One region of the Mycolicibacterium chitae genome, then DNA from elsewhere that is predicted to be linked to it. Evidence: riboswitches for the same ligand, from Rfam matches in the RefSeq annotation. Region 1 holds a riboswitch; the other holds the start of a gene.
The links. A riboswitch is a leader RNA that binds a small molecule or an ion and turns the genes downstream of it on or off. The one in region 1 is predicted to bind cobalamin.

Region 1 (4,321 bases):
GTGGCTCGTCACCGGCCGGATACCAACGAGTCGGTACCTACGCCGATGGATGGCTCGGCAGCTTCCTGACACCCACGGAAGCCGGGGGAGCGGTGGCGGCCATCCGCGCCGCGGCTGGGGCGGCTGGACGCGCGGTGCCCGAGGATCACTACGGGATCAACATTGCCGTCGGCGACGGCGCGCTGCCACAGCAGGCGCTGGATGCGATCCGTCGCCAGCGCCCCGATGTCGACCCTTCGGAGCTCGTCGCGACGGACTGGTCGCAGTTGCATCGCCAGATCGACGGTTATCTGGAAGCCGGATTGACGAAGTTCGTGATCAGACCCGCGGGCGGCAGCGGCGGTGCGGACTTCATCGACGAATTCGTTCGAGAGATGCTGCCGCGCCAGAACTGAGGCCCGAAGCGTGCCGGGTCACCCTACTCCAGCCAGTCGTTACCGGCCAGACCGAGCTGACGGACGTCCAACTGCGGCGTGATCCCCGATTCCGGTGCCAGCCCGTGGCTTTCGAGCACCGACCGCAGTACTTCCGCGGCATCGATGTTCAGCGGGCTGGACACCCACATGGCGTAGGGGAAGTTGATGAACCGGTTCTCCCGGACCGCCTTCAGGTTCCGGCTCGCGGGATTGCCGCGCAGCGCGGCGATCTTCTCCTCGACGGACTGGCCCGGATAGTCGACGAACGCGATGACGTCGGGGTCGGCGATGCTGATGCGTTCCCAGCTGACGGTGGTCCAGGTGTCCTGCACGTCCTCGGTCGCGTTGCGCGCCCCGGCCGCGTCGATGATGCCCTGCGGCCCGCCGAAGGCCCCGGACGAGAAGATGGTGTCGGTGCCGCTGTCGAACACGAACACCGTCGGCGTCTGCTCGGGTTGCGGTGCGGCGCGCAGGGTTTCGAGCCGCTCGGCGACCTCGTCGGCGGCCCGCGCGCCGATATCGGCGTTGCCGGTGATGGTCCCGATGTTGCGCAGGTCGGTGTCGAGGGCGACCCAGGGATCCATGGTGCCGCGGACGCGTTCGCCCTCGACGGGCCGGCACGCCTCCGAGAGCTGATAGACGTCGATCCCGTGCTGCGCCAGTATCTCCGGGGTGATCCCGCGGGCCTCGCCCATGCCGTAGTTGTAGCCGGCGTAGAGCACCTGCGGCCGGGCGCCGACGATGTTCTCCAGTGACGGCTGGGCGGGTGCGACCTCGTTCAGGGTGTCGACCTGTTCGCCGTACACCAGCCGAAGGACGTCGACGTCGCGGGCCATGGAACTCACCGCGGTCATCTGCTCGCGGGCCCCGGCGGCCAGGGCGATCGCGATCATCCCGCCGTCGTTGACGAACAACCGCTCGAGCGGTTGGCCGTACGTCACCTCCGCGCCGCAATTGGTGACCGTCACCGTGTCGACCGCCACGTCGTCGGAGACCGAACCGCAGGCGGTCAGTCCGCCCGCCAGTACCGGAATGGCCAGAGCGGCAATGAACTTCATCAGATTACCTTCGATCAGTTGGACGCCGGGTCGACGTGGGTGAGCAGGAGATAGGGCAGGCCGGTGGCCGGATGCGGGACGACGTCCCCGGCGACCTCGAAGACCTTCCGGAGCAGGCTGGCATCGAGCACCTCGGTGGGCGGGCCGTGCGCCAGGATCCCGCCGTCGGCGACGACGGCGACCGCGTCGAAGTGTCGCAGGACCAGGTCCAGGTCGTGCATGGCCGCAATCACGGTGCATTCCAGCTGGTCGAGGACCTGCATGAGGCGCAGCCGCCAGGCGGCGTCGAGGTGGTTGGTGGGTTCATCGAGAACCAGCACCGCGGTCTGCTGGGCCAGGGCCCGGGCCAGCACCACGCGATGCCGCTCGCCGCCGGACAGCTGAGTGCAGGGCCGATTTCCCCAGCCGCCCAGGCCAACTGCGCCCAGCGCGTCGTCGATGATGCCGCGATCCTCGGCGGCGGCCACCGACCACGGCTGCCGATACGGGGTCCGGCCCAGGCCGACCGCCTCGGCGACCGTCAGCTCGCCGGACGGCCGCTCCTCCTGGCCGACGAACGCGATCGTCAGCGCCCGGCGCCGCGCGGACAGCCGGCGCAGATCGTCACCGTCGACCCGGATCGCACCGTCGGCCGGGGCGTCGAGGCCGGCCAGCGCGCGCAGCAGGGTGCTCTTGCCGGCGCCGTTGGGGCCGACGACGGCCAGTCGCGTCCCGGCCGGGACGTCCAGTTCGACCCCGGCGACGATGGTCCGGGTGCCGCGGCAACACCGCAGACCCTGCGCGCGTACCGTCGCCGAAGCGCTCATGAGCTGTTCCCGAACTCGTAGCGCCGCCGGCCCATCAGGAACAGGAAGATGGGTGCGCCGATCAGCCCGGTGAGGATGCCCAGCGGCATCTCGCGCGGGGCGGCGGCGACCCGCGAGATCACGTCGACCCACACCAGGAACAACGCCCCGCCGCACACCGCGACCGGCAGCATCGCCCGATGCGTGGCGCCGACCACCAGGCGCGCCGCGTGCGGGACGATCAGCCCCACGAACCCGATGCCCCCGGACACGGCGACCAGCACCCCCACCAGCACGCCCTGGATGACGAACAGCGTGGTGCGCAGGCCGCGCACCGGGACGCCCAGCGAGGTGGCGGTGTCGGACCCGGCGGCGTAGGCGTCGAGCCAGGAGTGGATCGCGAGCATCGCCGCCAGCGTGATCACCACGACCGCGCCGGCCAGCGGCACCTTCGCCCACGTCGCGCCGGCGACGCTGCCCAGCATCCAGAACATCACGCCCTCGGCGGCGTGCGGGTCACCGGCGGTGAACACCAGCAGCGACGACAGCGCCATGAACGCCGAGGACAGCACCACCCCCGAGAGGATCAACCGCAGCGCCGTCAGCCCACCCTGGGCACGGGCCACCGTGTACACCGTGACGGTGGCGACCAGCGCGCCCAGCAGCGCGCCGCCCGACAGCGCCCACACCCCCAGGCCGGCCAGCGCGCCGAGGGTCATCACGGCCGTCGCGCCGACCGCCGCCCCGGCGGACACCCCGAGCAGGTAGGGCTCGGCCAGCGGGTTGCGGACCAGCGCCTGCATCAGCGCCCCCGCCAGCGCCAGGCCGGCACCCACGACCGCGGCGAGCACCGAGCGGGGCAGCCGCAGATCCCAGATGATCACGTCGTACGCCGCGTCCGCGACGTCGCCGCCGAGCCGCCCGACGATGGTGCGCCAGACGTCACCGATCGGGATGTGTTCGGCCCCGAAGGCCACCGACAACAGAATGCTCACGGCCGTGAGGACGGCCAGCAGCGCGGTCAGCGGGCCGGCGCGGAGCCGTCGTGTCATCGGAACAGCCGTCTTCTGCACGTCTTGCCTTTGAAGTCTGGGTAACTGTGCGCGAGTTACTCGGTGGACTCAGCGAGATCGGCAGGTCTTCGGACTCGGGATCGTTCGAACTCGACGCCTTCCCGGAATTGCTCCCAGTGGCCAGTGTCGAGCCCGTCTCCCATACCGCTGCGCGCCAGTCCCGGATTCACACCGGGTTCCCTGACACCCGCTATCAGGCGGATGCGACCGTTCTCTGCCGGTGAGGCTACCAATGCGCGAGTTCGGTACTGTCGGACCGTTACAAACACGAACCGTGTCGTAACTACCGAGGAGTGAACCTTGTCCCTGACCGTGCCCGCGAACCTGGACGAGATCACCCCCGAGTGGATGACCGCCGCGTTGGCGCAGCGCCACCCCGACGCCGTCGTCGACAAGGTGCGCGTCGAACTGCGCGACGACGGCACCAACCGGCGCGCCCGCCTGGGGCTGACATATACGACGGGCGAGGGGCCGGCGACGGTGTTCGTCAAGGCCGCCGACCCCGCCCACAAGGATCTGATCCGGATGACCAGCGGCATGTTCCACGAACCGCGGCTGTTCAGTTCCGGCGTGGAACTCCCGCTCGAGCACCCGCTGGTCTACGCCGCGATCGCCGACGAGGACGCCTACGACTTCTGCCTGGTGATGGAGGACCTGTCCGCGCGCGGCGCCGACCCCCGGGATTCGCTGCGGCCGCTGTCGGTGGAGCAGGCCGCCACCGGAATGCGGGCGCTGGGCCGCCTGCACGGACGCTTCTGGGGCCGGCGCGTCCTGGGCCATCCCGAGTTGGGCTGGCTCGAACCGTTCGTGGCGTTCGACGGTCTGCAGTACGCGCCGCTGCCCTCGGCGCTGGAACGCCTCGACGCCGACGAGACACCACGCGCGGTGCTGGAGTTGAGCATCGACCAACTCGTCGAGTCGATCTGGAAGCCCTACATCGGGACGCTGACCACCTCGCCACAGACCCTGCTGCACGGGGATGCCCACAT
Region 2 (4,321 bases), 590 kb from region 1:
CGACGTCGCCGATGTCCGTGCGACGCCCCGACGGATAGCCGACCGACAGGCCGTGCGAACGCAGCAACGCCGCACCGCGGACGCCGCCGCGGGGCGGGCGGGGCGGTTCGACGCCCGGCACCCAGACCCCGGCGCGGGTCAGCCGCTCGCCCTCGGTGTCGATGACGTCGGCCGGCGCGCCGTCGGCGAGGATCGCCCCGGCCTCGCCCAACACGATCAGCCGGTCCACCACCGGCAGCCACACCTCGGTGCGATGCTCGACGACCACCAGCGTCGCACCCGTGCGTTCGACGGCCGCGGCCACGGCGTCGCGGACCTCGAGCACACCGGCCGGGTCGAGATTGGCGGTCGGCTCGTCCAGCAGGAGCAGACCGGGATTCATCGCGAGCACGCCGGCCAACGCGAGGCGCTGCTGCTGCCCACCGGAGAGCCGGGCGGTGTCCCGGTGCAGCGGCAGCGACAGGCCGACGGCGTCCAGCGCGCGTCGCACCCGCGGCCAGATGGCCCGCCGCTCGACGGTGAAGTTCTCCATCCCGAACGCGACGTCGTCGCCGACGCGGGACAGGATCACCTGCGAGTCGGGGTTCTGCAGCACCATGCCGATCCGGCTGCGCCGCTCGCCCGGCGGCGCGCCGTCCACCAGCAACCGGCCGGACTCGTCGCCCTCCTCGCTGCCGCCGAGCAGCCCCGCAAGCCCTTGCAGCAGAGTCGATTTCCCCGATCCGCTGGCGCCCAGCAGCAGGACCCGCTCCCCCGCGGCGATGTCGAGGTCCAGATCGCTGATGGCGTGCCGGGCGCGACCGGCGTGCCGCCACGACCAGCCCCGGGCGCTGGCCCCGATCACCGCGCGGGGTCGCCGGCCGACCAGGCCCGGCCCGAGGCGAACCGCGACAGCGCCCCGGTCTTGGCCAGCCCGCGGACCGCGAACCAGGACAGCGCCCCGGCGAGCAGCGCCCCGGAGACGATCCCGGCGGCGGTGTAGGTGACGGCGAAGGCCGTCGCGGCCCCCGGATACCAGAGCACCAGATCGTTGATCGCCATCGCCAGCCCGGCGGTCGCGCCGGCGAGTACCGCGACCGGCAGGTTCCACACCCGGTAGAAGAACAGCGCGAACACCAACTCCGCGCCCAGGCCCTGGATCAGGCCGGATTCGAGCGTCAGCACGCCCCACTGGTTGCCGACCAACGCCGACACCGTGGCCGCGACCAGTTCGCCGTAGAGCGCCGCGCCGGGTTTGCGGATCACCATCGCGACCAGCACCCCGGCGAACAGCCAACCGCCGCCGGCCAGCGCCTGCAGACCGGGCAGCAGCGCGCTGAGCGGGGCGGTCAGGGGATTCGAGGCGATGTTCCACAGGACGAACACCAGACCCGCGGCGACCGCGAGCACGCTGGCCACGACGATGTCGACCACCCGCCAGCGGTACACCCGTTCGGCCATGGCTTTCACACTCCCTACGCCGGCATTACCCGGACAGGTACATACGGTCGACGGCCCTCAGCCGTCCTCTCAGCGCACTGCCGCGTGCACTCCCGTGTGGGTTTATCTGCACCAAGGTAGCGCAGTCGCACTGCGGGCAAGCACCGCGGCGGTATGCTCCGTGGGCTGCGGTGAACGGGAACTCGGTGCGAATCCGAGGCGGCCCTCGCCACTGTGAGCGGGAAGACGGTTTCCCCCATGCCACTGCTCGGGCCTCGTGCGCGGGTGGGAAGGCGGACGCCGCCGGTCCGGACCAGTTGATCTGGCCCGGGAGACCCGTGAGCCAGGAGACCGACCACAGCACCAACATCGATGCCCACGAGGTGCTGGGCGGAAAGGCACTACAACCATGCACATTGCAGAGGGCTTTCTGCCCCCGGTGCACGCGGTGGCCTGGACCATCGCGGCCGCGCCGTTCGTCGTCTACGGCGCCAGACAGGTGGTCGTGACGGTGCGGAAGCATCCGTCGGCGGGGCCGTTGCTGGCCGCGGTCGGCGCGTTCTCGTTCGTCATGTCGGCGATCAAGCTTCCCTCGGTGACCGGTTCCAGCTCCCATCCCACCGGGACGGGGCTGGGCACCGCGATCTTCCGGCCACCGGTGATGGCGTTCCTGGGGACGATCGTGCTGCTGTTCCAGGCGCTGCTGCTGGCGCACGGCGGCATCACGACGCTGGGGGCCAACGCCTTCTCGATGGCGATCGCCGGGCCGTGGGCCGGGTTCGCGGTGTTCTTCGCGCTGCGCAAGGCCGGGGTCGGCCTGCTGCCGGCCGTGTTCGCCCTGGCGTTCGTCGCCGACCTGGTCACCTACATCGTCACAAGTGTGCAGCTGGCGCTGGCCTTCCCGGCCGCCGAGGGCGGCATCGCGGAGAGCTTCGCCGAGTTCCTGGCCGTCTTCGCCGTCACGCAGGTGCCGCTGGCCATCGTCGAGGGGCTGATCACCGTCGTCGTGGTCCGCGTGCTCATCCAGGTCGCCTCCTCGGAGCTGGTGAACCTGGGCTTCCTGAACCGCAGCACCGAGCGCGAGGAGGTCCAGTCATGAGCACCGGTTCCAACGGACGTTCCATGGCCCCGATGGTTATCGCCCTGCTGGGGCTGGCCATCGTGATCGCCGTCGGCTCCCTGCTCTTCGGCTACTCCCGCGACGCCGAGGCCGAGTTCGGTGGCGCCGACGGCCAGGCCGAGGAAGTGATCACCGAGATCCACGAGGACTACGAGCCCTGGTTCTCCCCGCTGGTCGGCGAGCTGCCCGGCGAGGTCGAGTCCGGACTGTTCGCGCTGCAGGCCGGGCTGGGCGGCATCGTGCTCGGCGGCGCCATCGGCTGGTACGCCGGACGCCAGCGCGGCCGCAAGGAAACGCAACCCACGACCGGGTGACCACCGCGTCGTGAACCCGCTCGAGATCAGCGCCGCCCAGAACCGGTGGTCGACCGACCCCGCCCTGGAGAAGGTGTGTCTGTACGGCGGGCTGCTCCTGTGCGCGATGGTGCTGCCGCCGCGCACCGGGGCGCCCCTGGTGCTGGTCGTCACCGCGGTCGCGACGATCGCGCTGGCCCGGGTCCGGGCGCGGCTGTTCTTCCTCGCGCTGTTGGGGCCGGCGGTGTTCATCGCGATCGGTTCGGTGCCGATCGCGGTGAGCCTGCGCGGCGGGCCGCACCTGGAACCCGGCGGGGTCGACCTGGCCGTGGACACCGCGCTGCGGTCGGTCGCGGCGTCGGCGGCGACCATCGGCCTGGCCGTGACGACCCTGATGGCCGATCTGCTGGACCTGGCGCGGCGCGCGGGCGTGCCGGCGGCGCTGTGCCATGTCGCCGATCTGACGTATCGCCTGGTCGGCATCCTGGTGCGCTCGGCCATGACGGCCCGGGAGGCGGTCGGGCTGCGGCTGGGCCTGCGGGACGCCCGCGGCGCCATCGCGGTGGTGGGCGCCCAGTCGGCGCTGATCTTCGTGCGCGCCACCGGGCGGGCCCGGGCCATGTCGGAGGCCATGTCGCTGCGCGCCGAACCCGGGATGACCGCGGTGCTCACCGAGGACCGGCCGGTGCGCCCGGCCCGGCTGGCGGTGACCGCCGCGGTGCTCGGAATGGTCGCGGCGGTGTCGGTGCTGAGCTGGCGGTGGCTGCGGTGACGGCCGGGGTCCTGGCGCTGCGCGACGTCGGGTTCGCCTATCCGCGCGGGCCGCGGGTCCTGGACGGGGTCAGCCTCGCGCTGGGGCCGGGCGAGCGGATCGCGCTGCTGGGCGCCAACGGCTCCGGCAAGACGACGTTGCTGCGGCTCCTGGTCGGCCTGGCCACGCCGACGACGGGCAGCCTGCTGCTCGACGGCGCCGCGGTGGGCACCTCCCGGGCCGAGCGGACCCGGCTGCGCACCCGGGTGCAGATGGTGCTGCAGGAACCCGACGACCAGATCGTCGGTGCGACGGTGCGCGCCGACGTCTCGTTCGGGCCGGCCAACCTCGGTCTCGACCGGTCCGAGGTGGTGGCCCGGGTCGACGAGGCGATGGCCGCCCTCGGCATCGCCGACCTCGCCGACCGCACGCCCAATCACCTGTCCTTCGGTCAGCGCAAGCGCGTGTCCATCGCCGGCGCGGTGGCCATGCGGCCGCGGGTGCTGCTGCTCGACGAGGCCACCGCCGGCCTCGACCCGCGCGCCGTCGAGGAACTGCTGGCCACGCTCAGCGCGCTGGCCGAGGCGGGCACCGCGGTGGTGCTGGCCACCCACGACGTCGACGTCGCCTGGACGTGGTCGCACGAGAGCCTCGTGCTCGGCGGCGGCACGGTGCGCCGCGGCGGTACCCACGAGTTGCTCGCCGACGACGACGTGCTCGCCGGGGCCCGGCTCACCG

Region 2: another riboswitch for cobalamin. It lies ahead of EL338_RS01915 (energy-coupling factor ABC transporter permease); the one in region 1 lies ahead of EL338_RS25035 (FecCD family ABC transporter permease).

What each region holds. Positions count from the first base shown of each region.
Region 1 covers NZ_LR134355.1:5,261,413-5,265,733, reverse strand. The annotation lists gene EL338_RS25050 (TIGR03854 family LLM class F420-dependent oxidoreductase) at 1-395, shown strand, start outside; gene EL338_RS25045 (ABC transporter substrate-binding protein) at 419-1,474, opposite strand; gene EL338_RS25040 (ABC transporter ATP-binding protein) at 1,489-2,280, opposite strand; gene EL338_RS25035 (FecCD family ABC transporter permease) at 2,277-3,311, opposite strand; cobalamin riboswitch at 3,375-3,559, opposite strand; gene EL338_RS25030 (phosphotransferase) at 3,681-4,321, shown strand, end outside.
Region 2 covers NZ_LR134355.1:388,679-392,999, reverse strand. The annotation lists gene EL338_RS01925 (ABC transporter ATP-binding protein) at 1-844, opposite strand, end outside; gene EL338_RS01920 (ECF transporter S component) at 841-1,440, opposite strand; TPP riboswitch at 1,435-1,546, opposite strand; cobalamin riboswitch at 1,592-1,793, shown strand; gene EL338_RS01915 (energy-coupling factor ABC transporter permease) at 1,829-2,518, shown strand; gene EL338_RS01910 (energy-coupling factor ABC transporter substrate-binding protein) at 2,515-2,853, shown strand; gene EL338_RS01905 (CbiQ family ECF transporter T component) at 2,864-3,604, shown strand; gene EL338_RS01900 (energy-coupling factor ABC transporter ATP-binding protein) at 3,601-4,321, shown strand, end outside.